Regions from separate parts of the Shinella sp. OV683 genome, predicted to be linked through region 1. Evidence: riboswitches for the same ligand, from Rfam matches in the RefSeq annotation. Region 1 holds a riboswitch; each other region holds the start of a gene.
What was found. A riboswitch is a leader RNA that binds a small molecule or an ion and turns the genes downstream of it on or off. The one in region 1 is predicted to bind cobalamin.
Positions count from the first base shown of each region.

Region 1 (9,520 bases):
ATAACGCGCGAGCGCGACAGCCCCTTGAGGAACGCCATCTCGATATAGGGCTGCGACATGATCGACAGCACCGAGGAGCGCGTCATGCGCAGCATGTGCGCCATGACCAGCAGCGTCAGGGCCACCGCGGGCAGGGCGGCCGTATAGAGCTTCTGCCCGAATGACATGTCTGAATACACCGTCGCCAGGGATGGAAACCAATGGAGCCTGACGGCGAAAAACAGGATCAGCAGGTAGGCGATGAAGAATTCGGGAACTGAAATCGCCGCGAGCGATAAGATATTGGCCAGCTTGTCGATCCATTTGCCTTCGTTGATCGCGGCAAGGATACCCAGGCCAACTGCGAGCGGAACGGCGATGCAGGCAGCAAAGCCGGCAAGAAACAGCGTATCGCGGAAGCGTGGTCCGAGCGTCTTGACGATGTCTCGCTTGTTGGTGAGCGCCTTGCCGAAGTCTCCATGCATCACGCCGCCCAGCCACTCGCCGTAGCGGACATAGGCTGGTCGGTCGAGGCCGAGTTCGTGGCGGAATTCCTTGAGTGTTTCAGGTGTCGCGCCCTGGCCGAGCACCGCACTCGCGACGTCTCCGGGCAGGACTTCCGTCGCTGCGAAAATCAGTATGCTGACGGCAAACAACGTGACTATGCCGAGAATCAGTCGGGTCAATAACAAGCGTAGCATCTAGCCGCCCCTTTTTGTTGTTATGGGCATGTTGCCTATGCCGGTTCCGTTGTTCCCCACGAACCGACAGTCGAATGCATAGGCAATGTGCAGGCCGGACGAGCCGGCCTGCACAGGCTTGGATCAAGCGAACCAGGCCTTTTCAGCGACGCGCTGGTCGTCCAGGTCGTAACGTGCATGCGGCTTGACGCCCTGCACCTTCGGCGAGTAGCCGTCGAGGTAGTCGGTGATCGCAAAGCAGATCATGCCGCCGTCTTCGGCGATCATTTCCTGGCACTTGCCATAGATTTCCTTGCGCTTGGCATCGTCGAGCTCGATACGGGCCTCGGCGACCAGAGCATCGAATTCCGGCACCTTCCAGTTGGAGTCGTTCCAATCCGAAGCCGAACCGAACTCCTGTGTGAAGGTCTGGTCGGCCGTGAGACGGCGACCCCAGTAAACGGCGCAGAACGGAACCTTGAGCCAGACATTGTCCCAGTAACCGTCCGCGGAGACCTTGGTGACCGTGAGGTCGACGCCGGCCTTCTTGATGGATTCCTGGTAGATCTGGGCGCAGTCGACGGCCGAGCCCCAGGCGCCTTCCGACGTCTGCAGTTCGATCTTGGTGCCGGCGGCGAGGCCTGCCTTCTTGAAGTGGAAGGCGGCCTTGTCCGGATCGTAGGCGCGCTGCGGCATCGTCGAGTTGTAGTAAGGGTTCAACGGGTCGAGCGTGTGGTCGTTGCCGGGGATCGCATAGCCGTTATAGACCTGCTTGATGATCTTTTCGCGGTCGATACCATACTTGAGCGCCAGGCGGAGATCCTTGTTGGTGAAGGGATCCATGGTGACGCGTGAGACGAAGCAGAAGCGGTTGCCCGTGCCCTTGGTGCGAACGATGGCGAGGTTCGGGTCCTTCATCAGAAGGTCGACCGTGCGGGCATCGAGGCGGTTGGCGACATCGACTTCGCCAGACTGCAGTGCGGCGGTACGAGCGGCTGGATCCTGGATGTAGCGGATTTCGACCTGGTCGAAATTGCCGCGGCCCGGCTTCCAGTAGTCGCCGCGATTCTTGAAGACGATGCGGACGCCGGGCTCAAAGCTTTCCAGCGTATAGGCGCCCGTGCCGATCGGCTTGTCCCAGTCCGTGTGGTCCTTGGGGACAACCACGAGGTGATAGTCGCCGAGGATGGCCGGGAAGTCGGCGTTGCCGGCGCTGAGCGTGATGCCGACCTGCGTGGGCGAAAGCGCTTTGATCTCCACGATCGGCTCGAGGATGCCCTTGGCCGGCGATTTGGTTTCGCCGCGATGCAGGCCAATCGAATAGATGATGTCGTCGGCATCGAGCGTCTTGCCGTTCGAGAACTTGATACCCTGGCGGACATTGAACACCCAATCCTGGGCACCCGGCTGCACATCCCAGCTTTCGAGCAGTTCACCGGTAGGGTTGCCGTCGGCGTCGAATTCGACCAGGCAGTTCATGATGGCAAGCGAAGCGCCGATCATGATGGAGTCGGCGTAGGTGCGCGGGTCGAGCGAGTCGGAGGCCGAGCCGCCTTCCATGCCGAGACGAAGCGTACCGCCCTTCTTGGGTTCTGCAGCCTGGGCCTTGGAGAACATCGTGGAGGCAGCCGGAATGGCGATACCAGCGGCCATTGCGAGCTGCATGAAGTCACGGCGGGACAGACTGCCCTTGCGGGCCATCTGCTCGGCGCTCTTCAGTTTGCTTTCGAAGTCGTTCATTTTTTAGTCTCCCTTGTTATTGGTCTTTGAATGCGTGCCCAAGTTGTTGTTCCCCGAGGGCAATTTCCGAAAGATTTCACTTTCACACCTTAGCGTCAACATTGGAAAACGACGCAAAAGCTTCGTCTACCTGCGTTGATACGCGCGGCTGCACATCATTGGTTCGGATCGGAAGATAAAAAGCAACAGTCAGCGGAGTTCAGACGCCAAGCCAGCTCCGGAATGTTCATCCTGCAGTCTCCCAGTTCGCGCCCGCATGACAATATGCGCCGCAAGATCTCGACGTTGTTCCTTTGATGGTCCGGCTGCAAACGGTTTCCGCAGGTCCAGGGCCTATCAACGGAGTTTTTTGTTCCCATGCCAAGGCGTTTTTTGTTTTGCACGGTGATGGAACCCTGTCATCACCGCACTATTTTCATCCTTGTGCATTGCGAATTTACGGGTTCTCGAAAAGAAATCAACTGCCCAATGCAGGTACATCCGCCAATGTCATGGGCAAATCGATCAATTTTAGGCCTCTAATACTGGCGTTTTTGCTACCTGTAATTGTCTATTATGGACATTAGTGTCTTGTTTGGGGTATTTTTGTCTGCCGTTTCAAAGTTCTGATGCAATCACGGGCCGGGGCAAGACGTTTTGTGTCGCAAATACGCATTTCCTGCCTGATCGCGACGCGTGAATTTTTTTAGAATTTAATGCAAAAAAGTCCAAATTCACCATTGTTTAAGCTCTCACTAACGATCCGGTAAGATTGTGTCGCTAATGGTTTTAACGCGGCGGCTGAAAAATCCGCCACTCCGGATCAGGTATTGCGTACCGGAGATGCACTCGGCAGCGTAACCGCCGAGGAGCCATCGAGTTTTGGCGAACCGTGCTTCGCTCCGAAAGGGGACGGCACGGTTTTCGCCGCTTTATGGCTTGAGTGGTGCCGCTCAACGATCCACAAAAGCCTGAAGGCGACCCAGCGCTTCACCCCAAAGTTGCGAGACGCCATCCAGATAGTTTCGGGCCTCAATCATCGGTTCTGGCCGGAAGGCATATTGGCTCTCGCGACCGATACGATGGCAGACGACCAGGCCGACATCCTCAAGTACCCTGAGATGCTTGGTGACGGCCTGGCGTGTCAGTTCAGTGCCAGAAGAGAGCCGGGCGATCGACTGGCGCTCGCCGCCGCTCAATTTCGCGAGCAGCGACAGGCGTGTCTGGTCGCCCAGGGCAGCAAAGATCGGTGCGGTGTTCAAGGCAGTCGGCAGGGTTTCAAGATTCGACATGGGTCTTGATATTCTTGACTTGCTCTGCCCAGCCGCCATCGTTCATCCTGAAGGCTTCCGGCATGCGGTTTGCGGGGATTTTGTCGAAGCCGCTCTCAGTGACGGTCAGGTGGGTGCCATTGGCCGTGGGCTTGAGGCGGAACTCGACGAGCGTCGGCATCTCGTTGTCGTAATCGACCTTGGGATCGATCGCGTAGGGGTGCCAGGTAAAGGAGAAGAGATCGGGTTCCTTCATTTCCTTGATCATCACATTCCAGACAACATGTTCGAAGCCGGGATGGGTGATCTTGCCGCGTGCAGGTTTTCCCGGCTCGAATGGTGCCTCGATATTGACGCGAAACCACTGGCCGAATTCACGATGGTCTGTCAGCGCGCGCCAGACGCGTTCGACAGGCGCCTTGATCTCGATTGTCTTTTCGATGGTGTTGGTATTCTCGACGACATTTGACATATCAGCAACCTCCTGGTTGCCTATTTTACCCATATTCCAACATGAATGGCAACCAAAAAGTTGCCTATTTGCCTTTGCGGCAATGGAAGGCGGATGTCGACTTGCGCCTTGCATCGGCAAATGGCATGGCGGGGTGAGGTTTTCATCGGAGCTGAAATGGCCAAGGCTGTCATGTTGCAGGGCACGGGTTCGGATGTCGGAAAGACTGTGCTGGTCGCCGGCCTCTGCCGGCTTGCGGCCAATCGCGGCCTGAAAGTCCAGCCGTTCAAGCCGCAGAACATGTCCAACAATGCCGCCGTCAGCGACGATGGCGGCGAGATCGGCCGGGCGCAGTGGTTGCAGGCTTTGGCATGCCGGGTGCCGTCGTCGGTGCATATGAATCCGGTGCTGCTCAAGCCACAGACCGATCATGGCAGCCAGATCATCGTCCAGGGCAAGGTCTATGGTCAGGCGAAGGCGCGCGATTACCAGCGGCTGAAGCCGGAACTGCTGGGCAAGGTGCTCGAGAGCTTTGCTATTGTCGGCGAGGATGCGGATCTCGTTATCGTCGAAGGCGCCGGCTCGCCGGCGGAGATCAACCTGCGCAAGGGCGATATCGCCAATATGGGGTTTGCACGTGCCGCCAACGTGCCCGTGGTACTGGTCGGCGATATCGATCGCGGCGGGGTGATCGCGTCCGTGGTCGGGACGCATCTGATACTGCCACCGGAGGACCGGGCGATGGTGGCGGGCTACATTATCAACAAGTTCCGCGGTGATATCTCGCTGTTCGATGATGGGATCAAGGCGATCGAAGGCTTTACCCAGTGGCCTTGTTTCGGCGTCGTGCCCTGGCTGAAGGCTGCAGGACGGTTGCCGGCCGAGGACTCCGTGACGCTGGAGAGGTTGGCAAAGGGCGAGCGCGCTGCGCTGAAGATTGCTGTTCCGGTGACGCCTCGCATTGCCAATTTCGACGATTTCGACGCGCTGAAGGGCGAGGCGGCAGTCGAGCTGGTCTTCGTCAAGCCGGGCGAACGCATGCCGTCCGACGCAGGCCTGATCGTGCTGGCTGGCTCCAAATCAACGATCGCCGATCTCATTGTGCTACGGGCCGAAGGATGGGATGCTGAGATCAAGGCGCATGCGCGGCGTGGCGGCCGGGTCATCGGTATTTGCGGCGGCTACCAGATGCTTGGCCAGACGATCCGCGATCCGCTCGGCCTCGAGGGCTCGGTGCGCGAAGTCGAGGGGCTTGGCCTGTTGGATGTGACGACAGTCATGGCGCCGGAAAAGCGGCTTGCCAATAGCCAGGCGCGCTCGCTTGCCTATGATGTCGGGCTTGCAGGCTACGAGATCCATCTCGGTGAAACGACGGGCGCTGACTGCGCGCGTCCCTATGTCTCGATCGAGAGCCGGCCGGATGGCGCCATGTCGGCCGATGGCAATGTCGTCGGTACGTATCTGCACCGGCTGTTCGACAGCGATGATTTCCGCCGCGAGCTGCTGGCGAGCTTTGGTATTCGTGGCGGCGGCTTTGATTATCGTGCTGATGTTGACGCCGCGCTCGACGAGGTGGCGGCCGAGCTTGAGGCGGTGCTCGACGAGAAATGGCTTGCCTCGTTTCTTGGGCGCGCGTGAGCGTATCTGAAATAAAACAAACAATAACGCGCCTTGTTGCGAATAAAGCCCGTTTAACGCCCGTTCTCACAAGCAGTAAAAGCTAAAACTGCTGAATTGTCGTGCTTTTTATTCCAGTTCGGATATGTATTTCGCAACGACAAGGGGCTGTTCTGAAACGAGTTTTCAGCGGGAACAGGGGGAAGTCATGAAACTGTCCAAGCATCTCAATATGTTGATGGCGTCTGCTGTCAGCGTGTCGCTCGCCGCGTCACCGATCGGCGTGATGCCGTCCTATGCACAGAATGCTCCCGCCGCGGAAGCACCCAGCGATGCAGGCTGGCAGAAGGAGTTCCAGCTCTGGCGCTCGGTGTCGAAGTCCGGCAAGGCTGCTGACTATCAATCCTATCTCAAGGCCTATCCGGCCGGCAAATTCGCAAGTGTTGCGAAGCAGCGCATCGACAGCCTGAATGGTGTTGTCACCACCGACGCTGCAAAGCCGGCCGATGACGCCACGGCTGCCAAGCAGACGGCGGTTGTCGCCGACGATCAGGCTGCTGACGCCAAGCCGGTCATGGCTGCGGATGCGGTCGATGCGGACGCGGAAAAGAAGCGCGACCTCGAGCTCTGGCGCCAGGTTTCCAAGACCGGCAAGCAGGCCGACTATGAGAAATATCTGAAGGCCTTCCCAAAGGGCAAGTTCGCCAAGATCGCCAAGACGCGGATCGAAAGCCTTATAGCCGCCGCCACACCGCCGGCGGCTGACGCGCTGGATACGGAAGCTGCGCAGGCCGATGACGCGACACAGGCCAACGATCAGGGGCAGCCGGAGCAGGCGCAGGATCAATCGCAGGATCAGGGTCAGGAACAAGCTCAGGATCAGTCTGCCCCAGCCGATGATGCCGGTCAGCAGGATCAGGCCCAGGTGGACGACGCCCAACAGCAGGATCAGGCTGCAGCGCAGGCCGATGATGCCCAGCCGCAGGAACAGGCAAAGGCGCCTGCCGGTGACTGGGAACAGGAGTATGCTCTGTGGAAGGCTGCCTCCGACGGCAATACCGTCAAGGAGTACGAGGCCTATCTGAGCACTTATCCGAAGGGCAAGTTCGCAGCGATCGCGCAGGCCCGCATCGTCCAGCTGGCCGCTGCCGAGCAGCCCGCAGACAATGTTGCGGAAGGTGACGAGCAGCCACTCGACCAGCAGGCAAACACTGCCAAGCAGCCTGACGATCATAGCCAGACTCAGTCGCAGGACCAAAATCAGGATCAGCCGCAAGATCAGGCCCAGGACCAGAACCAGCCGCAAGCTGACGATCAGTCCAACCAGACGGACCAGGCCAACCAGATGGATCCGAACCAGGATCCCAATCAGGCGCAGGCCGATGACCAGTCGCAGATGGCTGCCAATCAGCAGGATAACCAGAATCAGAACGACATGGGCCAGAATGCCCAGCCGGACCAGAACATCCAATACACCGAAGGCACGCCGGAAACCGAGGATGAATTCCTCAACCGCGAAGCTCGACATGAATTGCAGGGCCGCCTGACTTCGCTCGGCTATGACACGTTCGGCAGCGACGGCTCCTTCGGCCCCAACAGCCGCACTGCGATCAGCAACTGGCAGACCGACAACGGCGCACCGGTGACCGGCTATCTCTCCGGCGACCAGATCGCCCAGATTCGCAAGCTGTCGCAGGTCTCTTACGCAAACTGGCTGAATTCTCAGCAGGCGGTGGTCGAGCAGCAGGTCGTTCGTCCGCGTCGCGAAAAGATCGTGGTGATCGAGGAACGTCGCAACCCGGCTCTTGATGCGGCGATTGCGGTCGGCGTACTCGGCGCTGTCGTCGGTGCTCACCGGGTCGGCCGGTACAAGGTTGGACGCGCGCGACCGGGCCGTGTTCAGGTTATCGGCAAGTTCAAGTTCGGCAAGGTTCAAGGATGCCGTAAGAAGCGCCGCTGCTGAACTGACCGGCCTATCAAATTTTAGGACGACGGGCCGCATTGCGGCCCGTTTTCGCGTCTGGCGGTGTCGCGAATGAGATTGACTTCGAGCCGTCAAAAACATAATCATCGTGATGTGTTTGGTTCCCAGCGGGCGCAAAGCCCAAGGGATCAAAAGGGAACGGGACGAATGGACCCATATTGGGCATTTCTATCCCGGCCGACCCCGCGACTGTAGAGCGGCTGAGGTATTCCCAGGAACTGTTTGGAAGAGGTTGCGTGCAAAGGGCGTGGTGCCCGAGGCGCTTTTTTTCGAAGCAGTTCCAAAGCCACTGAAACGGCCTTGCGGCAACACGGGCGGGACGCCTCCTTTCTACGAATCGTCCACTCGCGCATGGCTAAAAGTTTCGGGAAGGCGAGGGGATGCTGCATGCCCAAAGGTCTAGTCCTTTGGGCGGGAACCGTGAGCCAGGAGACCTGCCAGACAAGACCACGGCGCCTAATCCGCGTCTCTTTTTGTATTTTGCCAGCAGCACGGAGGTTGTTATGGCTCAGGCTTCTTCTATTTCTTCTACCAAGATCGTTACCGTTTCGGATCGTTTCACGGCAGGCATTCTTGCCCTGCTCGTCGGTTCCTTCCTGATCTTTGGTGCAGGCTTTGCGCATTCGAACGTGTTGCATGACACGGCGCATGACGTTCGCCACGCCAACGGCTTTCCCTGCCACTAAAGGTCCACTCAAATGGTTGTCAAATATCTCTTGGCTGCGCTTGTGGCCGGGCTGATTGCTGGTGCGATTCAAACCGTCGCCCAGCAAGCCAAAGTCGTGCCGTTGATTCTCGAAGCCGAAAAGTATGAAAATGCTCCGGTGGCGACACCAGATCACACGACGGGCCTTAACCTGTTGATCGTCAGCAAGGCCAGTGCCCACGAGCACGAAGCTGCTGCTACACCTGCCGGCGAGGAAGAAGAAGGCGGCATGCTGCTCGGCGTCAGCCGGATCACCGGAACGCTGATGGGTGATCTGGTCACGGGTGCCGGCTTTGCGTTGTTGATGATGGCGGTCAGCCTGTTTACCGGGCGGACCGTGACGTTGGCGACTGGCGCCCTTTGGGGTGGCGTTGCGTGGCTGACATTCCATCTGTTTCCGGCGATCGGCCTGCCGCCCGAACTTCCCGGATTTCCGGCGGCTGATCTTTTCGATCGGCAGATGTGGTGGCTTGGCACCGTGGTCGTGTCAGCGATTGCACTCTATCTCATCATCCTGCGCAAGGAGCCATGGGCCAAGGCAATCGGTGTCGTGCTGCTGTTCGTGCCCCACCTGATCGGCGCACCGCAGCCGGCTGACGAAGCCACCAACGTGCCGGCGATCCTGGCCGCAGAATTTGCCGTCGCCACGCTTTCGGCCGGTCTGTTCTTCTGGATCGTGCTCGGGCTCGTCATGGGTGCGATCAACGACCGTTGGCTCAAGACCGCCTGATGGAAAACGCTCCCTCCGGCGCCGTTCTGGTACTGGGCGGAGCACGCTCCGGAAAATCCGCTTTTGCCGAGGGGCTGGTCGCCGAGACCGGCCTCTCGCGTCATTACATCGCCACGGGCCGTGCCTGGGATGCGGAGATGCAGGCGCGGATCGCCCATCATCGCCAAACGCGCGGTGACGGCTGGACCACGCATGAGGAGCCGCTCGATCTGGTTTCGCGGCTGGGTGCGTTGGATGATGCAGGCAATGTAATTCTCATCGATTGCCTGACGCTCTGGGTCACGAATCTGATGCTCGAAGAGCGCGACATTGCGGCTGCGAGCTCCGACTTATGTGCGTGTCTCAGTGGGATGAAGGCAAAGGTCGTGCTCGTCTCCAATGAG
Region 1 covers NZ_CM173543.1:1,897,266-1,906,785, forward strand. Annotated here, with positions in the region: gene ACXHRN_RS09025 (ABC transporter permease) at 1-680, opposite strand, end outside; gene ACXHRN_RS09030 (ABC transporter substrate-binding protein) at 804-2,399, opposite strand; gene ACXHRN_RS09035 (ArsR/SmtB family transcription factor) at 3,332-3,670, opposite strand; gene ACXHRN_RS09040 (SRPBCC family protein) at 3,657-4,121, opposite strand; gene ACXHRN_RS09045 (cobyric acid synthase) at 4,278-5,738, shown strand; gene ACXHRN_RS09050 (peptidoglycan-binding domain-containing protein) at 5,926-7,680, shown strand; cobalamin riboswitch at 7,783-8,157, shown strand; gene ACXHRN_RS09055 (CbtB domain-containing protein) at 8,205-8,387, shown strand; gene ACXHRN_RS09060 (CbtA family protein) at 8,400-9,137, shown strand; gene cobU (bifunctional adenosylcobinamide kinase/adenosylcobinamide-phosphate guanylyltransferase) at 9,137-9,520, shown strand, end outside.

Region 2 (9,520 bases), 1.9 Mb from region 1:
AACTTGATTGGGCATGGGGTTATCCGGCATCGGTCGCGGCGATGGTCGTGTCCGCCGTCATCCCGTTCCTTTTCTTCCGCTGGAAAGGCTGGCTCTGAAGCCGGAACGTATGTATGGCAGAAAAAATGCACACCAGCGGCCATTCCGGTCCGATGTCGGGGAAGAAGCTAGCGGCGCTCGCCCTTGGTTCGGTTGGTGTTGTTTATGGCGATATCGGCACAAGCCCACTCTATGCCTTCCGTGAATCTTTGCGCCCTGTTTCCCACGACGGCGTCGATCGCTTTGAAATCATCGGGCTGATCTCGCTGCTGTTCTGGACGCTGGCGATCATTGTCACGCTGAAATACGTGATCTTCCTGCTGAAGGCGGACAATGACGGCGAAGGCGGCACGCTGGCGCTGCTGTCGCTGGTCATCAAGAACGTTTCTGAGAAGCGTGCGGGGATCTTCTTCCTGATCGGCGTTATCGGCGCCTCACTGTTCCTCGGCGATGCGATGATCACGCCGGCGCTGTCGGTGCTTTCGGCCGTCGAAGGTCTGAAGATCGTCGCACCGGGCCTGCATCAATATGTCGTGCCAATCTCGGTCGTCATCCTGGTGATGCTGTTCGCTGTCCAGTCGCGCGGAACAGGTGCCGTGTCGGTGTTTTTCGGCCCAATCATGGTCCTGTGGTTCCTGACCATGGCCTCGGTCGGCATCTACCATATCTCCGACGATCTCGGCATCCTTGCGGCTTTCAACCCCTATTACGGCGTCTGGTTCCTGGCTCACAGCGGCCTTGTCGGCTTCATCGTGTTGGGCTCGGTTTTCCTGGCTGTAACGGGTGCCGAAGCGCTCTATGCCGACTTAGGCCATTTCGGCAAGGCACCGATCCGGCTTGCCTGGTTCGGTCTGATCTTTCCGGCGCTGATCCTGAATTACCTGGGGCAGGGCGCCTATGTCCTTCGCCATCCTGAAGGCCTTTCGGATCCGTTCTTCCTGATGTTTCCCGAATGGACGCGTCTGCCGGTTGTCATCCTTGCCACCATTGCCACGATCATTGCCAGCCAGGCAGTCATCACCGGCGCCTTCTCGCTCGCTCGCCAGGCGATCCATCTCGGCTTCCTGCCGCGCATGGAAATCTACCACACGTCGGAATCCAACACCGGCCAGATCTACCTGCCGGCGGTCAACACTATCCTGCTGTTCGGCGTCATGGCGCTTGTGCTGATGTTCCGTTCGTCCGAGTCGCTCGCGGTCGCCTATGGTATCGCGGTCACCGGCGACATGGTCGTCTCCACCATTCTGCTCTATAACTTCGTGCGGATATTCTGGAAGTGGAACCGCTTCCAGACCTTGCTGGTCATCGCACCGCTGTTCTTCGTCGAATCGATCTTCCTCGGCTCGAACCTCACCAAGCTGCATCATGGCGGCTACGTGCCGGTGCTGATCGCCTCCTGCTTCATCGTCATCATGTGGACGTGGCGGCGCGGCACCCGTATCCTGTTCGACAAGACCCGGCGAACGAACATTCCGCTCGCAAGCTTCGTAAAATCGTTGGAAAAGAAATCCGAGCATGGACCGATCGAGGTGCCGGGCACCGCGATCTTCCTGACCTCTGATCCGAGTTCGACGCCGGCGGCGCTGCTGCACAATCTCAAGCACAACCACGTCATCCACAGCCAGAACATCATCCTGACGATCAAGACGCAAAACCGGCCGCGCGTGCCGATCGAAGAGCGTGGCAGGATCGAACGGCTGTCCGAGCATTTCCAGTTGCTGGAGTTGAATTTCGGCTTCCAGGAGACACAAAATGTCTCCCAGGCGCTGGCCCATCTCAGGAAGGCCGGGCTGAAATTCGACATCATGTCGACGTCGTTCTATCTCGGCCGGCGCAAGCTCATTCCGGATGCGAATTCCGGCATGCCGGCGTGGCAGGACAGGCTTTTCATCGCACTGGCAACCGCGGCGACCGATCCGTCGGATTACTTCCGCCTGCCGGCAAACCGGGTGGTCGAGCTCGGCGCCCATGTGACGGTCTAGTGATCGTCCGGAGATCAGCCGCCCGATCCTCACGCGAAGAGGACGGCTATTCCGCCGATTATTGCAAGCGCGATGAACATGATCATGGCGATCGAGATCATCTCCCGGACTTTTCGGGAAAGCGCGTTTGCGAGCTCTGTCCCCGCCTTCGCTGAATTTTGCCGCTGATGATTGGGCTTTTGCCCTGTCTGTGGAGTGCGCATCGGTGCCTCGTATGCGGGAGCGAAAAGATCCCGGCGCGTGCCATGGTGCTTGCAGCGGCCGGGATCTCCAACCGGGTTGGGCCCAAAGGCGGTCCCGGTTTATGGGGTGTCACAGGCGTCGGCCTGCGGGAGCCGGTACGGCTTTCCGCCTGACATGGAAAAGTGGATCCGCCGTGAGCGTTGTTTCTTCCGGCAAACAGTGAACAGCCGCCGGCGCATAGTCGCACTGGACCATGGCGAAATGGATCGCTGAGGCGCGATCGGCGAAGCATTGGGACAAGAGTCCGCTGTCGTCAGATGCAGTCCAGCGTCCCTGGGTGTCCCTGCCTATCGTGAAGTGGCATCTTGCTGCGGATGCCGGCGCGTCAATCCTCCTGCCCATCGGATCAGTGCGCCGCCCACAGAATGCACGCAAGCGCAGCAGAAAATACTGCGGTCACCGCACCCAGTCGCACGAACATGGCAATCTCGGCGGATGCCGTCGGCGCTGCCGCCGTAGTCTCTCGCGGGACCGATGCCTTTTTCTGTGTGATCTGGTGGGCAACGTCATAGGCGCCGTAACGGGAAAACATCATCTCGATCCTTCTATTGCATGCGAACATGATCCGCACCGGCGCAAACTAGACGGATCCGGCATCTGGTTTCGATCTGAGATTTGGGGCTCACGCATAAAGTTCGCATATGGAAAAATTTCGTGTGGCGACCCTGACCTTAGGCGGAGCAAGGGGTTTTGGCGGGCCTCTTAGCAAGCAGAATCAAGGCCCTTGCCCGATTTCGAAGTCGGCTGGGCAGTTCAGCGTCCCCGACGGGCCGTCGCCGCCCGTTTGTTTCCCGCGACTAAATTAGCCTTTCAAACGCCACAAATGCACGTGTTAACCACTCATCAAGGTTAATGGTTCATTTTCGGGAAACTGTTCCTGCATTGAAATCGTGGAGTAGCGTTCCCGTGTTGAAGCGTAAATTGGCGTCCCATCGCGCGCGCCTCAGTGTTTCCAAATGGGCCACGCCCACCGTCTTCGCCCTGGCCGGCGTCTTCATCTTCCCCAACATCGCAGCCCAGGCCGACGTCTCGGCCATGTTGTCGAGCAAGACGGCAGGCACCCAGAGCTGGCGCCAATATATGGTGAGCGCTGCGGCCGGATCGATCCATTCCGAGGAACTGATCTACGGCCAGCCGCTCAAGGGCCAGTTCAATCCGGCCGGTCGAGGCATCGTTCTTGAGAACGGCAAGCGCATCGCAGTCAGCCTCGAAGCAAAGCCGGTTCCCGATACGCCGGACGAAGCGCGTGTCACCCGTCACCTCAAGAAGGGCCGCGTCGTATCGGTTGAGCGCGCGGTTCCGCCGAAGTTCTTCAATGCCGGCAGCATTCTTGACCGCCAGGCCAACCTGCTCGACCCCATGCGCTCCGAAACCCAGCTGACGGCTTTCGTCAAGCCGGAGATCAAGGGCAAGGAACTCGATATCGCCATGGCCTTCCATGAGCTCAAGGCGAAGACCCGCGATTTCGGCGTGCCGGTGATGCTCGCGAGCCTGGTGACCTCGGACAAGGCCGACAGTCTGGCAACCGCCTATGCCAATCCCGAACCGGACTACGCCAATATCTCTCCATTCGATTCGATTCTCGCCAACAAGACAGAGGATCGCTTTATCCCGCAGATCAGCAAGGACGACCATTCCTGGGCTGCCAATGTCCTGCCCGCATCGGTGTTTACCGCCAAGGAGCAGAAGTGCCTGGCAAACGCCATCTATTTCGAATCCGCCAATGAGCCTCTGAAGGGCCAAGCCGCCGTCGCGCAGGTCGTGCTCAACCGCGTCCGCAATCCGACCTATCCGAAGAGCATCTGTGGTGTCGTTTACCAGAACGAAGACTGGCGCAACCGCTGCCAGTTCTCCTTTGCCTGCGATCGCATTCCGGACATCGTCTGGTCGCGCTTCAAGTACAAGACCGCCCAGGAAATCGCGCTCGCCGTGACCGCCGGCAAGATTTATCTCGACGATGTGGCGGATTCGACCCACTATCATGCCGTCTATGTGCGTCCCAACTGGGCCCCGACCATGAAGCGGGTCAGCAAGATCGGCCTGCACATCTTCTACCGCACCTATGGCGGCGGCTGGAGCTGATCTTTGCAGCCAGACGCGAGCGATTCCTGCCCGTCTTCCAGATTTGTTGAGCCACAAATCCCACAAAAGATTTAAGTGGTCTCTAAGTCATTGTTTTATATTGGTTAAAATCCTAAAATTAACATCCTCTCTTTGCCTTGACTATCACGAAGTGTGAAACTATGTTGCACGCGGCTTGAAGGCGGGGGTCTGCAAGTTTCCGAATTGGCTCATGTCGGCCTTGCGTGGCTGTAAATGCTGGGTTAATCCCCGGTAGGTGAGGAGACAAGGATGGAGACCGACCGCAAGGACAGTCTGGAAGAACGCCGGAACCGACTGAGTGACCAGTTAGGGAAGGCGCGGACGGATGGGGTAGGCAAGGACGACGCTACCGCGGATGATGCTCGCAAGGGCTATTCGCAGGCGCTCAAACTCTCCTCGGAATTCGTCGGTGCCGTCATTGCGGGTGCAATGATTGGCTATCTTCTGGATCTGGTGCTTTCGACCAAGCCGTGGGGGTTGATCGTTTTTCTTCTCCTTGGATTTTGTGCAGGCGTCCTCAACGTGTTGCGATCGGCTGGTGTGGTGAATTCGCCACATCCCGTGGACAGGCTGGGGGAAAGTCGCAAACGGAATAACGAGCGCTGACGCGAAAGCGAGCGCGTGGGATACAAGTGAGAGAGAGCAGACGTGGCGAGCCCCGACAAGGTAGATCCGATCCACCAGTTCCATATCAACCCGATTGTTGAGCTGGGCAACTATGATTTCACCAATTCTGCATTGTTCATGGTTCTGACCGTTCTGGTCTCCGTGACCTTTCTTATGTGGGCCTCGTCGGCCAAGGCTGTGATCCCGGGTCGCGCCCAGTCGATCGCCGAGCTTTCCTACGAATTTATCGCCAAGATGCTCAAGGATGGTGCCGGCAGTGGTGGCATGCGGTTCTTTCCGCTTGTCTTCTCGCTCTTCATATTTGTGCTTGTGTCCAACCTTCTGGGCATGATTCCCGGCTTCTTTACTGTCGCTTCGCAGATCATTGTCACCTTCGCGCTGGCAATGCTGGTGATTCTGACGGTCGTGATCTATGGCGTCTACAAGCACGGCTTTCATTTCTTCGGCATTTTCGTGCCGTCGGGCGTTCCTATGATCCTGATCCCGCTGGTCACAGCGATCGAGATAATCTCGTTCCTCTCCCGTCCGATCAGCCTCTCGGTTCGTCTCTTCGCGAATATGCTCGCGGGTCACATCACGCTGAAGGTCTTTGCAGGCTTCGTCTTCACGCTGGGAACCTTGGAACACGTACCCGCTGTCGTAGGTTATCTCGGCGCAATCCTGCCTCTCGCCATGGCGGTGGCTTTGACCGCTCTCGAGTTCCTGGTGGCCTTTTTGCAGGCCTATGTCTTCGCAGTTCTCACCTGCTTGTATCTCAACGATGCACTGCATCCGGGGCACTGAGTATTGAAAAACCGGCGGGTTTGCGCCCGCCATTGGAATAAGCCGCAACAACTGAAAATTGAAGGAGTTCAAAATGGACGCGGAAGCAGCAAAGTACATCGGCGCAGGTATCGCTTGCCTCGGCATGGGTGGCGCAGGTATTGGTCTCGGCACCATCTTCGGCAACTACCTGGCTGGCGCACTGCGCAATCCGTCGGCAGCTGACGGCCAGTTCGGCCGCCTGATCTTCGGCTTCGCCGTTACGGAAGCTCTGGGCATCTTCTCGCTGCTCGTCGCTCTGCTCGCCCTCTTCGGCTGATCGGCTCTTCAAGCATTGGGTCACGAGGGATTCTCTCGTGACCCGTTTTGATACCGTATCCTTGCCTTGGAGGTAGGAATGTTTGTGACGACAGCCTATGCTCTGTCAGCCACGGCCGCAGAAGGCGAGGCGGCAACGCACGCTGCTGATGCGACACATACCGAAACCGGTGTGCCGCATAAGGAGTCGTTCCCGCCGTTCGACCCAAGCCATTTTCCATCGCAGCTGCTTTGGCTGGCGATTACATTTGGTGTTTTCTATTACCTCGTTGCCAAGTTCGTGACCCCGCGCCTCAGCGGCATCATCGCCGTACGCGAAGGACGCATTTCTGCCGATCTCGCCGAAGCGAATCGTATGAAGATCGAGGCCGACGCTGCCGTTGCGAAATACCAGCAGGAACTGGCCGAGGCCCGCGCCAAGGCACAGGCGATCGCTGCTCAGGCACGCGATGCTGAAAAGGCCAAGGCCAGTGCGGAGCGCACCGCGCTCGAAGCCGATCTGGCCAAGAAAATTGCCGGTGCTGAAGCCAGCATCGCCGAGATCAAGACCAGGGCGCTTTCCGAGGTCGAAACCGTCGCCCAAGACACTGCCGCGGAAATCGTCGAGCAGTTGACTGGTGTAAGTGTAACCAAGGCCGATGCCGCGTCTGCGGTCAAGGCTGTCAAGGGCTGACCGGAGGGTTCATCATGGATGCAACAGCATGGGCCCAGCTTTGGGCACAGGTGGCACTGGTCATTTTCCTCGGGGTAATCTTTTACCTCAAGGTTCCGAACCTGATCACCAAGAGCCTCGACGAGCGCGCCGGCAAGATCGCAGGCGAACTCAATTCTGCCAAGCAGCTTCGTGACGAAGCCCAGGCGCTTCTGGCTGAATACCAGAAGAAGCGCAAGGATGCGGAAGCGGAAGCTGCCGAGATCGTTGCCGCCGCCAAGCGCGAGGCCGACCTGATCGCAGCGGATGCCAAGCAGAAAACAGCGGAATATGTAGCCCGTCGCACGGCGCTTTCCGAGCAGAAGATTAAGCACGCCGAGACCGAAGCTGTGAACGCCGTGCGCGCCGCAGCTGTCGATCTGGCAGTCGCTGCCGCCGAGAAACTGATCTCGAGCAATGTCGACAGCAAGATCTCCGGTGGCCTGTTCAACGACGCCGTCAGCCAGGTGAAGACCCGCCTGAACTGATCTCGATCTGGTTCTGGAAATGAACTGACCCCGCCCTGTCCGCAAGGCGGGGTTTTTCTTGCCGTTTTACGTCCTGCAGGCGATTTCTCGGTAGAACCCCAGGACATGAGAGGCTTCCGGCCAGCGTTCCTCAAAGATCAGCTTTTCCAGCGCGATCTTCTCACGCCAGCCTTTCACGGCCAGTTCGGGTTTGACGTAGAGCTGATCGACATAGCCGACACAGAGATAGGCGACGATCTCGACGCTGTCTGGAACGCCGAGATGCTGTTTCAGCCGCTCGTGATCGAAGATGCTGACCCAGCCGACACCGATCCCTTCGGCCCGCGCCGCGAGCCAGAAATTCTGCACCGCGCAAACGGTGCTGTAGAGATCCATCTGCGGATTGTGGGTGCGACCCAGCACGAAATCGCCGCCGCGCTTGCGATCGCAGGTGATGCAGATGTTCAATGGCGCTTTGAGAATTCCTTCGAGCTTAAGCGCCATGTAGCTGCGCTTCTGATCGCCCTGCAATTGGTCGGCCGCCTCGTCGTTGGCATCCTGGAAGATCTTGTGGACCGCCTCGCGATTGGCCTCGTCGCGGATCAGCATGAAATTCCACGGCTGCATATAGCCCACCGATGGCGCGGCATGGGCTGCCGTCAGCAGCCGTTGGATCACCGCGTCCGGCACGGGATCGGCTAGGAATTCATTCCGCACGTCTCGGCGCGAATGAATGGCGCGATAGACGGCCGCCGTCTCGGATTCGGAAAATGGACCGGCCATCGAAAGATGGCGCGCATGATTGCCTTGCATTGTCTTACCCCGACAATTGGCTGCTGTGAAAGCCGTCCGCGCTTTCAAGCCTGATATGTCCGGCCGGTCTTCTGGCTCGGGTTCATCCGGAGATCGCCGCCTTCCCGGTTTCCCAGTGGCATATCAGCGAACTCCGTCCCCCTTACAGCGTTGGGCACGCGCGGGATTTGCACCCGCTTCCCGATTCTCCCATTCACATGGGCACCGAACAATTGTTGTCTAGCAGGTTTGAGACTGGAAGGGCAATCTGCCGGCGGCGCCTTATGACGCGATCAATCCTTGCGCAGTGGCCGGAATGTCATCCTGTGGATGCCACAGGGGCCGAGTTCTACAATGGCGTTGCGATGGAACTCGGTGGCATAGCCGGCATGGAACTCGAAGCCGTAACCCGGAAAGCGATTGCCGGCTGCGGCCATGATCCGGTCGCGCGTCACTTTGGCGACGATCGAGGCAGCTGCGATCGAGAAGGAGCGGGCATCGCCCTTCACTAGCGCTTTGGCCGGACAGGGCAGGCCGGGTGCGACATCGCGGCCGTCGATCAGCGCAAACTTCGGTCGACGGTGCAACGAATGTGCGGCACGGCGCATCGCCTCCAGGCTGGCCTTGAGAATGTTGGTCCTATCGATCTCGGCGGCACTGACCGAGGCAATGGCAACTTCCGACGTCGCCAGAATCAATTCAAACAGCTCTTCGCGCCTCGCGGCCGTCAACTGCTTGGAATCATGCAGTCCCTCGGGAATGTTGCGCGGGTCGAGGATCACCGCACTGGCGACCACCGGACCGGCAAGCGGCCCACGGCCGGCTTCGTCGAGACCGCAGACATATTCATATCCGTCCCGCACCAGGCCTTCCTCGATCAGGAAAGTCGGCTGCGGGTCTTCCTCCAGAAAGGGGAGGGAATCGGTGAGAGCGTGCCGTTTCATGCGGGTGGTTTGACACGTTCTCCCGATTCCCTGCAAGTCCTGGAATGAGGGCGGCATTCCAGAACAGGGGCGCGGCCGGCCAAGGCGGGGGATGGCGGGCCGCACGGTCATTCAGCGCCGGTGCTCGCGGGGCAGGGATGGAGCCCGGGCGCTGAAGAGCTTTAAATCAGTTACAGCAGGCTGAGCTGCACGCCTGCGCCACTCGGCGGCACGAACAGATCGGTATTCAGCTGAATGCCGCGTCTGCGCATGTCGAGCTTCTTCATCACCAGTTCGAACCTGCGATTGAGTTGCCACGCATAGGGGCCTTCGCCCTTCATGCGCTTGCCGAACTCGGCGTCGTAATCCTTGCCGCCGCGCATCGAACGTATCAGGCTCATCACATGCCGGTAGCGGTCGGGATAATTCCTCAGCAGCCAGTCGCGGAACAACGGACTCACCTCCAGCGGCAGCCTGAGCAGGATATAGTTTGCCTCAGTCGCACCGGCCGCCTTGCCGGAATCGAGGATGCGCTCCAATTCGTGATCGTTGAGCGCCGGGATCATCGGTGCA
Region 2 covers NZ_CM173543.1:3,752,322-3,761,841, reverse strand. Annotated here, with positions in the region: gene ACXHRN_RS18230 (magnesium transporter CorA family protein) at 1-98, shown strand, start outside; gene ACXHRN_RS18225 (potassium transporter Kup) at 114-2,021, shown strand; gene ACXHRN_RS18220 (hypothetical protein) at 2,611-2,799, opposite strand; gene ACXHRN_RS18215 (cell wall hydrolase) at 3,117-4,346, shown strand; gene ACXHRN_RS18210 (AtpZ/AtpI family protein) at 4,617-4,973, shown strand; gene ACXHRN_RS18205 (F0F1 ATP synthase subunit A) at 5,016-5,777, shown strand; gene ACXHRN_RS18200 (F0F1 ATP synthase subunit C) at 5,851-6,075, shown strand; gene ACXHRN_RS18195 (F0F1 ATP synthase subunit B) at 6,154-6,747, shown strand; gene ACXHRN_RS18190 (F0F1 ATP synthase subunit B) at 6,762-7,253, shown strand; gene bluB (5,6-dimethylbenzimidazole synthase) at 7,320-8,045, opposite strand; cobalamin riboswitch at 8,090-8,269, opposite strand; gene rnhB (ribonuclease HII) at 8,318-8,968, opposite strand; gene ACXHRN_RS18175 (PA0069 family radical SAM protein) at 9,139-9,520, opposite strand, start outside.
Region 2: linked by a shared signal. The riboswitch ahead of bluB (5,6-dimethylbenzimidazole synthase) and the one ahead of ACXHRN_RS09055 (CbtB domain-containing protein) in region 1 are both predicted to bind cobalamin.

Region 3 (9,520 bases), 2.6 Mb from region 1:
GATCAGGCGACGGAGCGCAGGGCGGGCTTGCCCAAGCCGGCGAGGCGGTCTTCCATGAAGCTCGAATACCACTCGACGAACTGGGCGACGCCGCCTTCATGCACTTCCGAATAAGGGCCGGGCTGGTAAGCCGGCGAATGGATGCCGAAAGCGTTTTCCTCGACGATCTGGCGATCCTGGTCGTTGGTCTCGGTCCAGACATGGGTCAGTTCTTCGAGGCGATAGTCAATGCCTTCAACTGCATCCTTGTGGACCAGCCACTTGGTGGTCACAGCCGTTTCGGTGGCGCTGATCGGCATGACCCGGAAGGTGATGGCGTGGTCGCTCAGCACATGGTTCCATGTCGTGGGATAGTGATACAGCAACAACGAGCCGATGCGATCCATGTTGACCTGGTCGGACAGCCGCATCTGCACGGCCTTGCGGCCCGAGATCGTGTAGCTGATCGCATCGCGCAGCAGCGGAACACGCGTCGTGCGGAACTGGCCGCGATCGTCGATCACGAAGGCGCTCGGCAGGCCGGCGGCCTCGCATTTCTCCCAATGCGCAGCGATTTCCGGATCTTCGGCAGCGCCATTGACGCCAGTGACGCTGGGCGCCTCGGGGAAGGTCTTGCAAAGCTCGGGATGGTTGCCGGCGCAATGGTAGCATTCGCGGTTGTTTTCCCAGACGAGCTTCCAGTTGCCCTTTTCGATGATCGTGCTCTCGAAGGCGATCTTGGCGTCGCGCAGGCGATGCGGCAGGAAATAGGGTTCCATCGTCTTGGCAAACGGCGCGAAATCCATCGGCTCGTCGGCAAGACAGATGAAGATGTAGCCGCCGGCGTTCTCGCAGGCCACGGGCTTGAGGCTGAAATTCGACGTGTCGAAATTGTCGCCCATCTGGCGGGCATAGAGCAGCTGTCCGTCGAGCTCGTAGGTCCACTGGTGATAGGGGCAGACAAGCTTTGCAGTCGAACCCCGATGCTCCTGGCAGACGCGACTGCCGCGATGGCGACAGGAATTGTGAAGCGCATTGATCTTGCCGTCATTGCCGCGGACGATGACCACCGGATAGGCGCCCACCTGCACCGTCATATAGTTGCCGGCATTGGGGATCTCGCAATCGTGGCCGATGAACAGCCAGTCCTTGTACCAGATCTGCTCGAGGTCCATCTGATGATAGGCCGGATCGATATAGAAGGGCTGATCAAGGCTGTAGCCGGGTTTGCGGGCTCTGAGCCGCGAGAGCATTTCGGATGGAATGTCCATGGTCGGTCCTCGTTATTGCAAGGACTGGGCATGGTGGACTTGAGGGAAACGAGCGCCCGCAAACAGGCCGGACAGACATCCGGCAGTCACAGGTCATCCGTCTCTTGACCGCCCACCGCGATCAGTCGAGTTCAAAATCCGAGGCTGGTTTCCGGGCTCCGAAGTGGTCCGGCCGGACCCTTGCAACTCCTTCCCAGGTTTTCACCCAGTGGACTCCCGTTGCAAGCACACTTCGCTACCGTTGCGGGGGCAGCGCCGGAATTACACCGGCTTCCCAATTCTCCGAGCGGATCCAACCCGCCCAGCACCTCGATGACGTTGATATGACCATAGGCATTGCGACATCGGCGGTGCATTTGCGACATCGAGATGGCGCCGTGGAAACAAAATTATAGAATGCGAAAATAGCTGGCGCGAGGCCCAACCAATTTGCCAACTTATGCGTTATGTTTCGTCGGCTTTACCGCCCATCAAACCCAATGGAGGACGTCATGAAAAGAACCGCACAGGCAATCTGGCAGGGCACTCTCACCGAAGGCAGTGGCACCCTAAGCTCGCTCAGCGGCGCACTTTCCAGCCTGCCCTACTCGTTCAAGGGTCGATTCGTCGATGAATCCGGCCAGTCCGGCACCAACCCCGAAGAGCTGATCGCGGCTGCGCATGCCGGCTGCTTTGCCATGCAGCTCTCGCATTTCCTGGCCGAAAACGGCACGCCGGCGACGAAGCTCGACGCGACGGCCACCGTCTCGTTGGAGCCGGATGCAAGCGGCGGCATGTCGATCAAGTCGAGCAACATCACGCTTGTCGGCACCGTGCCGGGCATAGACGAGGCAAAGTTCAAGGAACTGGCCGACAAAGCCAAGGCCGGCTGCCCGGTGTCGCGGGCGCTCGGCGCAATCCAGGTCGGGCTGGATGCCAAGCTGGGGTGAGTTTTGAAAAGGCTGCGAACCGAGGGACAATCTATCGCCCCTTATCGTTGCCGCATTTCACCCCTCACCAAGCGCGTCCAGTGATCGGCTTCGCCTCTCACGGACTTGCTATCCTCTCCCACAGGGGGAGAGGTAGCGTGCCACAAGCTTCGCCCTTGCTTGAGGCAAGACAGTTTCGCGAGCCTACCTCTCCCCTTGTGGGGGAGGATACGAAGGCCGGGTAAGCGTAGCGAACCCTTGGCCGGAGTTGGTGAGGGGTAAATTCCCCTGCCAACGTATCGCTCTCACTCCGCAGCCAGCGCCACAGGAGCCGGCACATAATTCAGCACGGGCCCAAGCCAGCGCTCGACATCAGCTATCGGCATGTTCTTGCGGGCGGCATAGTCCTCGACCTGGTCCCGCTCGACCTTGGCGACGCCGAAATAGTAGCTTTCGGGATGGCTGAGGTAGATGCCCGAGACCGAGGATCCCGGCCACATCGCATAACTCTCCGTCAGGCTGACGCCGGCCGCGTTTTCAGCATCCAGCAGCTCGAACAGCGTCGCCTTTTCGGTGTGATCGGGCTGCGCGGGATAGCCCGGCGCCGGACGAATGCCCTGATAAGGCTCGCCGATCAGGTCTTCGGGCTGGAACGTTTCGTCAGCCGCATAGCCCCAAAACTCCTTGCGCACAACTTCGTGCATGCGCTCGGCGAACGCCTCGGCGAAGCGGTCGGCGAGCGCCTTGACCAGAATCGACGAATAGTCGTCGTTGGCGCGCTCGAAGCGTTCGGCAATGGCCACTTCCTCGATGCCGGCCGTGACCACGAAACCGCCGAGATAATCGGCCTTGCCGGAAGACACCGGTGCGACGAAATCGGCAAGCGCGACATTGGCCTTGCCGTCACGCTTGGTCAGTTGCTGTCGGAGTGTGAAGAAGGTCGCCAATTCCTCGGCTCTCGTTTCATCCGTGAACAGCCTGACGTCGTCGCCAACAGCATTGGCAGGCCAGAAACCGATCACGGCCCTGGGCGCGAACCATTTCTCCTCGATGATCTGCTTCAGCATCGCCTGCGCGTCATCAAACAGTTGCCGGGCTGCAGCACCCTGCTTTTCATCTTCGAGGATGGCGGGATAGCGGCCTTTAAGCTCCCAGGTCTGGAAGAACGGCGTCCAGTCGATATAGCGCGCGAGATCGGCGAGATCCCAGCCATCGAAGGTTTTCGTGCCGAGGAACGAGGGCTTGGGCGGCGTATAGTGGGTCCAGTCGATTTTGTGGGCATTGGCGCGCGCGGCCGTAAGCGAGACGCGCTGCTTGGCGGACTCCGCCTTGTGATGGGCATCGGCCACCTTGCGATATTCGGCCTGGATGGTTTCGACATAGCCGGGCTTCATCTCTGCGCTCAGCAGGCTGGAGACGACGCCCACGGCGCGCGACGCATCGGTGACATAGACCGTCTGCCCCGCCTCATAGCGCGGATTGATCTTTACCGCCGTGTGCACGCGGCTGGTGGTCGCGCCGCCGATCAGCAGGGGGATGTCAAAACCCTGCCGTTCCATCTCGGAGGCGACATGCACCATCTCGTCGAGCGAGGGCGTGATCAGGCCGGAAAGGCCGATAATATCGACCTTCTCGTCCTTCGCGATCTGCAGAATCTTCGCCGCCGGCACCATGACGCCGAGATCGATGATCTCGTAATTGTTGCAGGCGAGCACGACGCCGACGATGTTCTTGCCGATGTCGTGGACGTCGCCCTTGACTGTAGCCATCAGGATCTTGCCGGCGGTCTCACGCTCGCCGATGATTCCGTTGGCGGCATTGGCAAGCTTCTCCGCCTCCATGTAAGGCAGCAGTACCGCCACCGCCTGTTTCATGACCCTCGCCGATTTGACCACCTGCGGCAGGAACATCTTGCCCGCGCCGAAGAGGTCGCCGACGACATTCATGCCGGCCATCAGCGGCCCTTCGATGACATGCAGCGGACGCTCGACATTTTGGCGGGCCTCCTCGGTATCGAGGTCGATGAATTCGGTGATGCCGTTGACCAGCGCGTGTCCTAGCCGCTTCTCGACCGGCCATTCACGCCATTTCAGATCCTTTTCCTTGGCCTCCTTGCCGGCCGTGCCCTTGTAGCGCTCGGCAAGTTCCAGCATGCGCTCGGTGGCGTTGGAATTGCGGTTGAGCACCACGTCCTCGCAAGCCTCGCGCAGTTCCGGATCGATGGATTCATAGACCGCCAGCTGACCGGCATTGACGATGCCCATATCCATCCCAGCCTGGATGCAATGGTAGAGGAACACGGCATGCATCGCCTCACGCACCGGCTCGTTGCCGCGGAACGAAAAGGAGAGGTTCGAGACGCCGCCGGAGATATGCACATGCGGCAGCGTGGCGGTGATATCGCGCGTCGCATTGATGAAATCGACGCCGTAATTATTGTGCTCCTCGATGCCGGTGGCGACGGCGAAGATGTTGGGGTCGAAGATGATGTCTTCGGGCGGGAAACCGGCCTCTTCGGTCAGCAGCTTGTAGGCCCGGGTGCAGATCTCGACCTTGCGGGCATGGGTGTCGGCCTGGCCCTGCTCGTCGAAGGCCATGACCACGACGGCCGCGCCATAGGCCCGGACCAATCTGGCATGGTGCAGGAACGCTTCCTCGCCCTCCTTCATCGAGATCGAATTGACCAACGGCTTGCCCTGAACGCATTTCAGGCCGGCCTCGATCACTTCCCATTTGGAGCTGTCGATCATGACGGGAACGACGGCGATATCGGGTTCGGCGGCGATGAGGTTGAGGTATTCGACCATCGCCTGCTTGGAATCGATCAGGCCCTCGTCCATGTTGATGTCGATGATCTGGGCACCGTTGGCGACCTGATCGCGCGCGACGTCGAGTGCTGCAGCATAGTCGCCCGCCGTGACCAGCTTGCGGAACTTGGCCGAGCCGGTGACGTTCGTGCGCTCGCCGACATTGACGAACGGAATTTCCTTGGTCAGCGTGAAAGGCTCGAGGCCAGACAGCCGCATCAGCGGCCCATGCTCGGGAACCTGGCGCGGTGGATATTTGGCCACCGCCGCCGCAATCGCTCTGATGTGATCGGGCGTCGAACCGCAGCAACCGCCGACGATGTTGACGAGGCCGTCGCGAGCGAATTCCTCGATCTGCGCGGCCATGAATTCCGGGCTTTCGTCGTATTGGCCGAACGCATTCGGCAGGCCGGCATTGGGATAGGCGCAGGTCAATGTGTCAGCGACAATGGAGAGTTCGTCCAGATGCGCACGCATTGCGTTGGCACCGAGCGCGCAATTCAGGCCAATCGTAAAGGGGTTCGCGTGGCGCACCGAATGCCAGAAGGCCGTCGGGGTCTGGCCCGACAGCGTGCGCCCGGAGAGATCGGTAATGGTGCCGGAGATCATCACCGGCAGGTCGACGCCCTTTTCCGCAAAGATCTCCTTGCAGGCGAAGATTGCCGCCTTGGCATTCAGCGTATCGAAGATCGTCTCGATCAGGATGAGGTCGGCGCCGCCATCGATCAGGCCGCGCAGCTGCTCGCCATAGGCGATGCGGAGATCGTCGAAGGTGACCGCGCGATAGCCGGGATTGTTGACATCCGGGGACATGGAGGCCGTACGGTTGGTCGGACCGAGCGCGCCGGCCACGAAGCGGCGCTTGCCGTCGATCGCCTCGGCGCGAATTGCCGCCCGCCGAACCAGCCGGGCGCCATCGCGATTCAGCTCATAGACCATGTCCTGCATGCCGTAGTCGGCCTGGGCGATGGAGGTCGAAGAAAAGGTGTTGGTCTCGATGATGTCGGCGCCAGCGAGTGCGTACTGGAAATGAATCTCCTCGATCGCAGCGGGCTGGGTGAGAATCAGCAGATCATTGTTGCCCTGCTGGTGGCAGGCGCAGCCGCCGAAGCGCTCACCGCGAAAGTGATCTTCGGCATAGCCGAGACCCTGGATCTGGGTGCCCATCGCGCCATCGAGAATGAGAATACGCTCGCGCGCTGCCGACATCAGCGCGTCACGGGCATTGAGGGTTTGCTTGTTTGGGGTCTTGTCGAAAAGCTCGTTCAACGCAGCCGACATGGCGCACTCCCGTATTCACATAAAGATATCGTTATGTGTTTATATTATTTTCGTTGCGGTGACAACTATTCAATTTGCGCCAAGCTGAATTCGCAGATACGCGCAACGAAAAAAGCCGCCGTTGGCGAACCAACGGCGGCAAGGGAACGAGCAAGGCACTCGTCGGAGCTTAGAGGTCGAAGTAGCCGGCCTTCAGGGCGACTGCATCGTCGAGATGGATGGCGAAGTCGGCTTTGCCGTTGCCATCGGTGTCGCCGTAGATCCAGGTGTCGCTCTTTTCCATGACGATGCGCAGCTCGCCGGCCTTGTCATGGAAAGCGGCATCGCCGATGAACTTGAATGCCTGGTCTCCGCCTTTGCTGATATTGGCATCGATGTCCGAGAGATCGATCGTATCGCCCGACTTGCCATTGAAGTCGAAGATCGTGTCGGCCTTGGCATTCGTCTTGCCGGTGTCGCCGAGCGCAAAGAAGAAGGTGTCGGCACCAGCGCCACCGGTCAGGCTGTCGATGCCTGCACCGCCATAGACGTTCTCGGCTGCGCTCGAACCCTTGAAGGTGTCGGCGCCATCACCGAGCATGACATCGCCGATGACGTTCGAGCCAGCCTTGAACGTCACAGTGTCGTTGCCGCCGCCCATGACGATGTCGCCAATGATCGTGCCCTTGTTGGTCAGCGTGTCAGCCCAGTCGCCAACGATCTTGATCGCTTCGTCAGTCGCCTGGATGATGCCGGCATTGAAGATCGTCGTTGCAGCTAGGGCGTTGCCCTCAGCGCTGTCATCGACCTGGATGCCGCGCTGGACGCTGAAGATCGTGCCGCCGGCAAAGTTGTTGATCGTGCCGCCACCGACCGCAATGGCCTCGGAATGGTTGGTGCCGCCGTCATGTTCGCCATTGGCACCCATACCGCCGATAAAGCCGTAATTGTCGAGATCGAGCAGACCATCGGCATCGACCGCGTCGCCGTCGCTGTCCGCGTATGTCTTGGATTCGCCGAGGATCGTGCCGTAATTGGTGACGGTCAGCGTGCTGGTGGCATCGTTGTCGAAGTTCAGGCCGGCGCCGTTGCGGCCGACGATCTTGCCACCAAGGTCGTTGACGATTGTCATGCCGATATCGGCTGTGATGCCGTGGCGCGATCCCTCAATGATGGCACCAGCATAATTGTGAATGCTGTTGCTGGTACCTTCGCCGAGATCGATGCCGTCGCCGCCGGTCTCGCTGGGGTCGCCATTGGCATCGTATTCATCGCCGGAAACGATGATCTTGCCCCAGTTGTTGAGCGTCAGGTTGGAGGCGTCCTTGATGATGTCCTTGCTGGCATCGTCCTGGGTCATCACGCCGGTGGAATAATTGTTGACGATGAAAGTGGCGCCAGCCGTCGAGAGTTCCAGTGCATTGTTGTCGCGGCCACTCATCAGGCCGTAGTTTTCGACCGTCACGGTCGCGCCGGTGCCCAGGTTCTTGAACTTCATCTCGATGTCGACCAGCGCGCCGAGATTGTTGGTGAAGGTCAGTGTGCCGGTGGTGCCCGCGACCGAGATCAGCGACTGGTCGGCCGAATCGCTGATCGTACCGTTGTTGATGACGGTGACGGCGGTGTCGGTACCAGACCAGGTGATGGCATCATCGCCCGTGACATCAAGGATGTCGTCAACTGCGATCGTGTAGGTATCGGTGCCGGTGACAAAAACCGGCGTGGTGATGGTGGTCATGATCTTCTCCCAACATGGCGGCTCGGCGGGCGCGAAAAGCGCAAACGACCGAAACAATGGATTGTCCGGGCATGCCCGGCTAATGGCGAAGCAATGTCGCAGGCCGCGGATTTATGATCCCAGCAGATGCGTGACGGCTTTATCGACAGGGAAAATGACGTGGTCTTGACAGTTTGATGACAGCCAGATGACAGGGCGTGATCGTTTGCGGTTCATTATGACAGGGAGGTTAAGTCCCCTCCCCACAAGGGGGGCCAAGCCTCAGCCGGCTCACAATCCCGAATGTAAACTCTGTGAATCTTGAAATGTTGTGATTGAGCAAGTGGCTGCAGCAGACAAGCCCCTCCCCCTTGTGGGGAGGGGTTGGGGAGGGGAATCTTCAGCCTTGGTGGGAGGGAACCTGTCTTAACCGGCAGTCGCCGCATCGATCGCAGCGCGATACTCCACAATGGCGGCAGTCAATGCATCCTCGAACGCATCCGCCGGCAATTCCGATCTCAGCGTCTCGAAATGATCGATGAGTGAGGTGGCCACGATGACGCCGTCGGCGATCGTGGCGACACCCGCCGCCATTTCCGGCGTCTTGACGCCGAAGCCAACCATGACAGGCAGGCTCGATACTGCGCGGCAGCGCTCCACGGCTTCGGCGATCGCTTCCAGCGATGCTGACGGTCCGCCGGTCGGCCCCGCCACCGGAATACAATAGAGAAAGCCGCCGATCCCCGGCTTTTCGACCGTGAAGTCCTCGGGCGACAGCGTGGGCGCCGCAAGCGGGATCATCACAAGCCCGTGCTGGGCGAAGGCGGCGAGCAGGCTGCCGGCCTCGCGGATCGGAAAATCGGCCGCGATCACGCCATCGATACCTGCCTTCGCTGCCCGTTCTGCGAAGACTTCGTAGCCCATCACCGCAATCGGATTGGCATAGCCCATCAGGATGACCGGGGTGACATTGTCATGCTCGCGAAAGGCGGCGACGAGATCGAGCGTTCGCGACAGGTTGCCACCCGCCGCCAGACCGCGGCGGTTGGCCTTCTGGATCGTCGCGCCATCAAGGATCGGATCGGAATAGGGATGACCGATCTCGATGAGATCGATGCCCGAGGCAGCAAAGGCCTTGAGGCGTTCCAGGCTCTCTTCGAAGGACGGATCGGACGCCACCGTGAAGGTCACGAACGCCTTGCGCTTCTGGGCAGCCAGTCGGTCGAACATGGCATCGATGCGGCTCGCTTGCTTGTTCGCCATCGTCATGCCTCCGGCCAGATGATGTCGAGGTCCTTGTCGCCTGATGACGGCACCATGACCACGACGACCTCGGACGGCTGCAAAGCGAGCGCTATCGTCTCAGCGGCTGCAACCGCATGGCCAGCCTCGAGCGACACGAGAATGCCTTCGCGTTCGGCCAGATGGCGCACGGCGTCGCGGGCGGCTTTATCGTTGATCGATACCGTCTCGGCGCGACCCGAGGCAACCAGATTTGCGAGTTCCGGCGCCGACCCCGGATAGGCCAGCCCCGGCGCGATCGAGCCGGTCGGCAATATCTGGCCGTTTTCGTCGCAT
Region 3 covers NZ_CM173543.1:4,483,359-4,492,878, forward strand. Annotated here, with positions in the region: gene ACXHRN_RS21640 (aromatic ring-hydroxylating oxygenase subunit alpha) at 3-1,250, opposite strand; cobalamin riboswitch at 1,376-1,577, opposite strand; gene ACXHRN_RS21645 (OsmC family peroxiredoxin) at 1,742-2,179, shown strand; gene metH (methionine synthase) at 2,464-6,246, opposite strand; gene ACXHRN_RS21655 (calcium-binding protein) at 6,416-7,963, opposite strand; gene trpA (tryptophan synthase subunit alpha) at 8,369-9,205, opposite strand; gene trpB (tryptophan synthase subunit beta) at 9,208-9,520, opposite strand, start outside.
Region 3: linked by a shared signal. The riboswitch ahead of ACXHRN_RS21640 (aromatic ring-hydroxylating oxygenase subunit alpha) and the one ahead of ACXHRN_RS09055 (CbtB domain-containing protein) in region 1 are both predicted to bind cobalamin.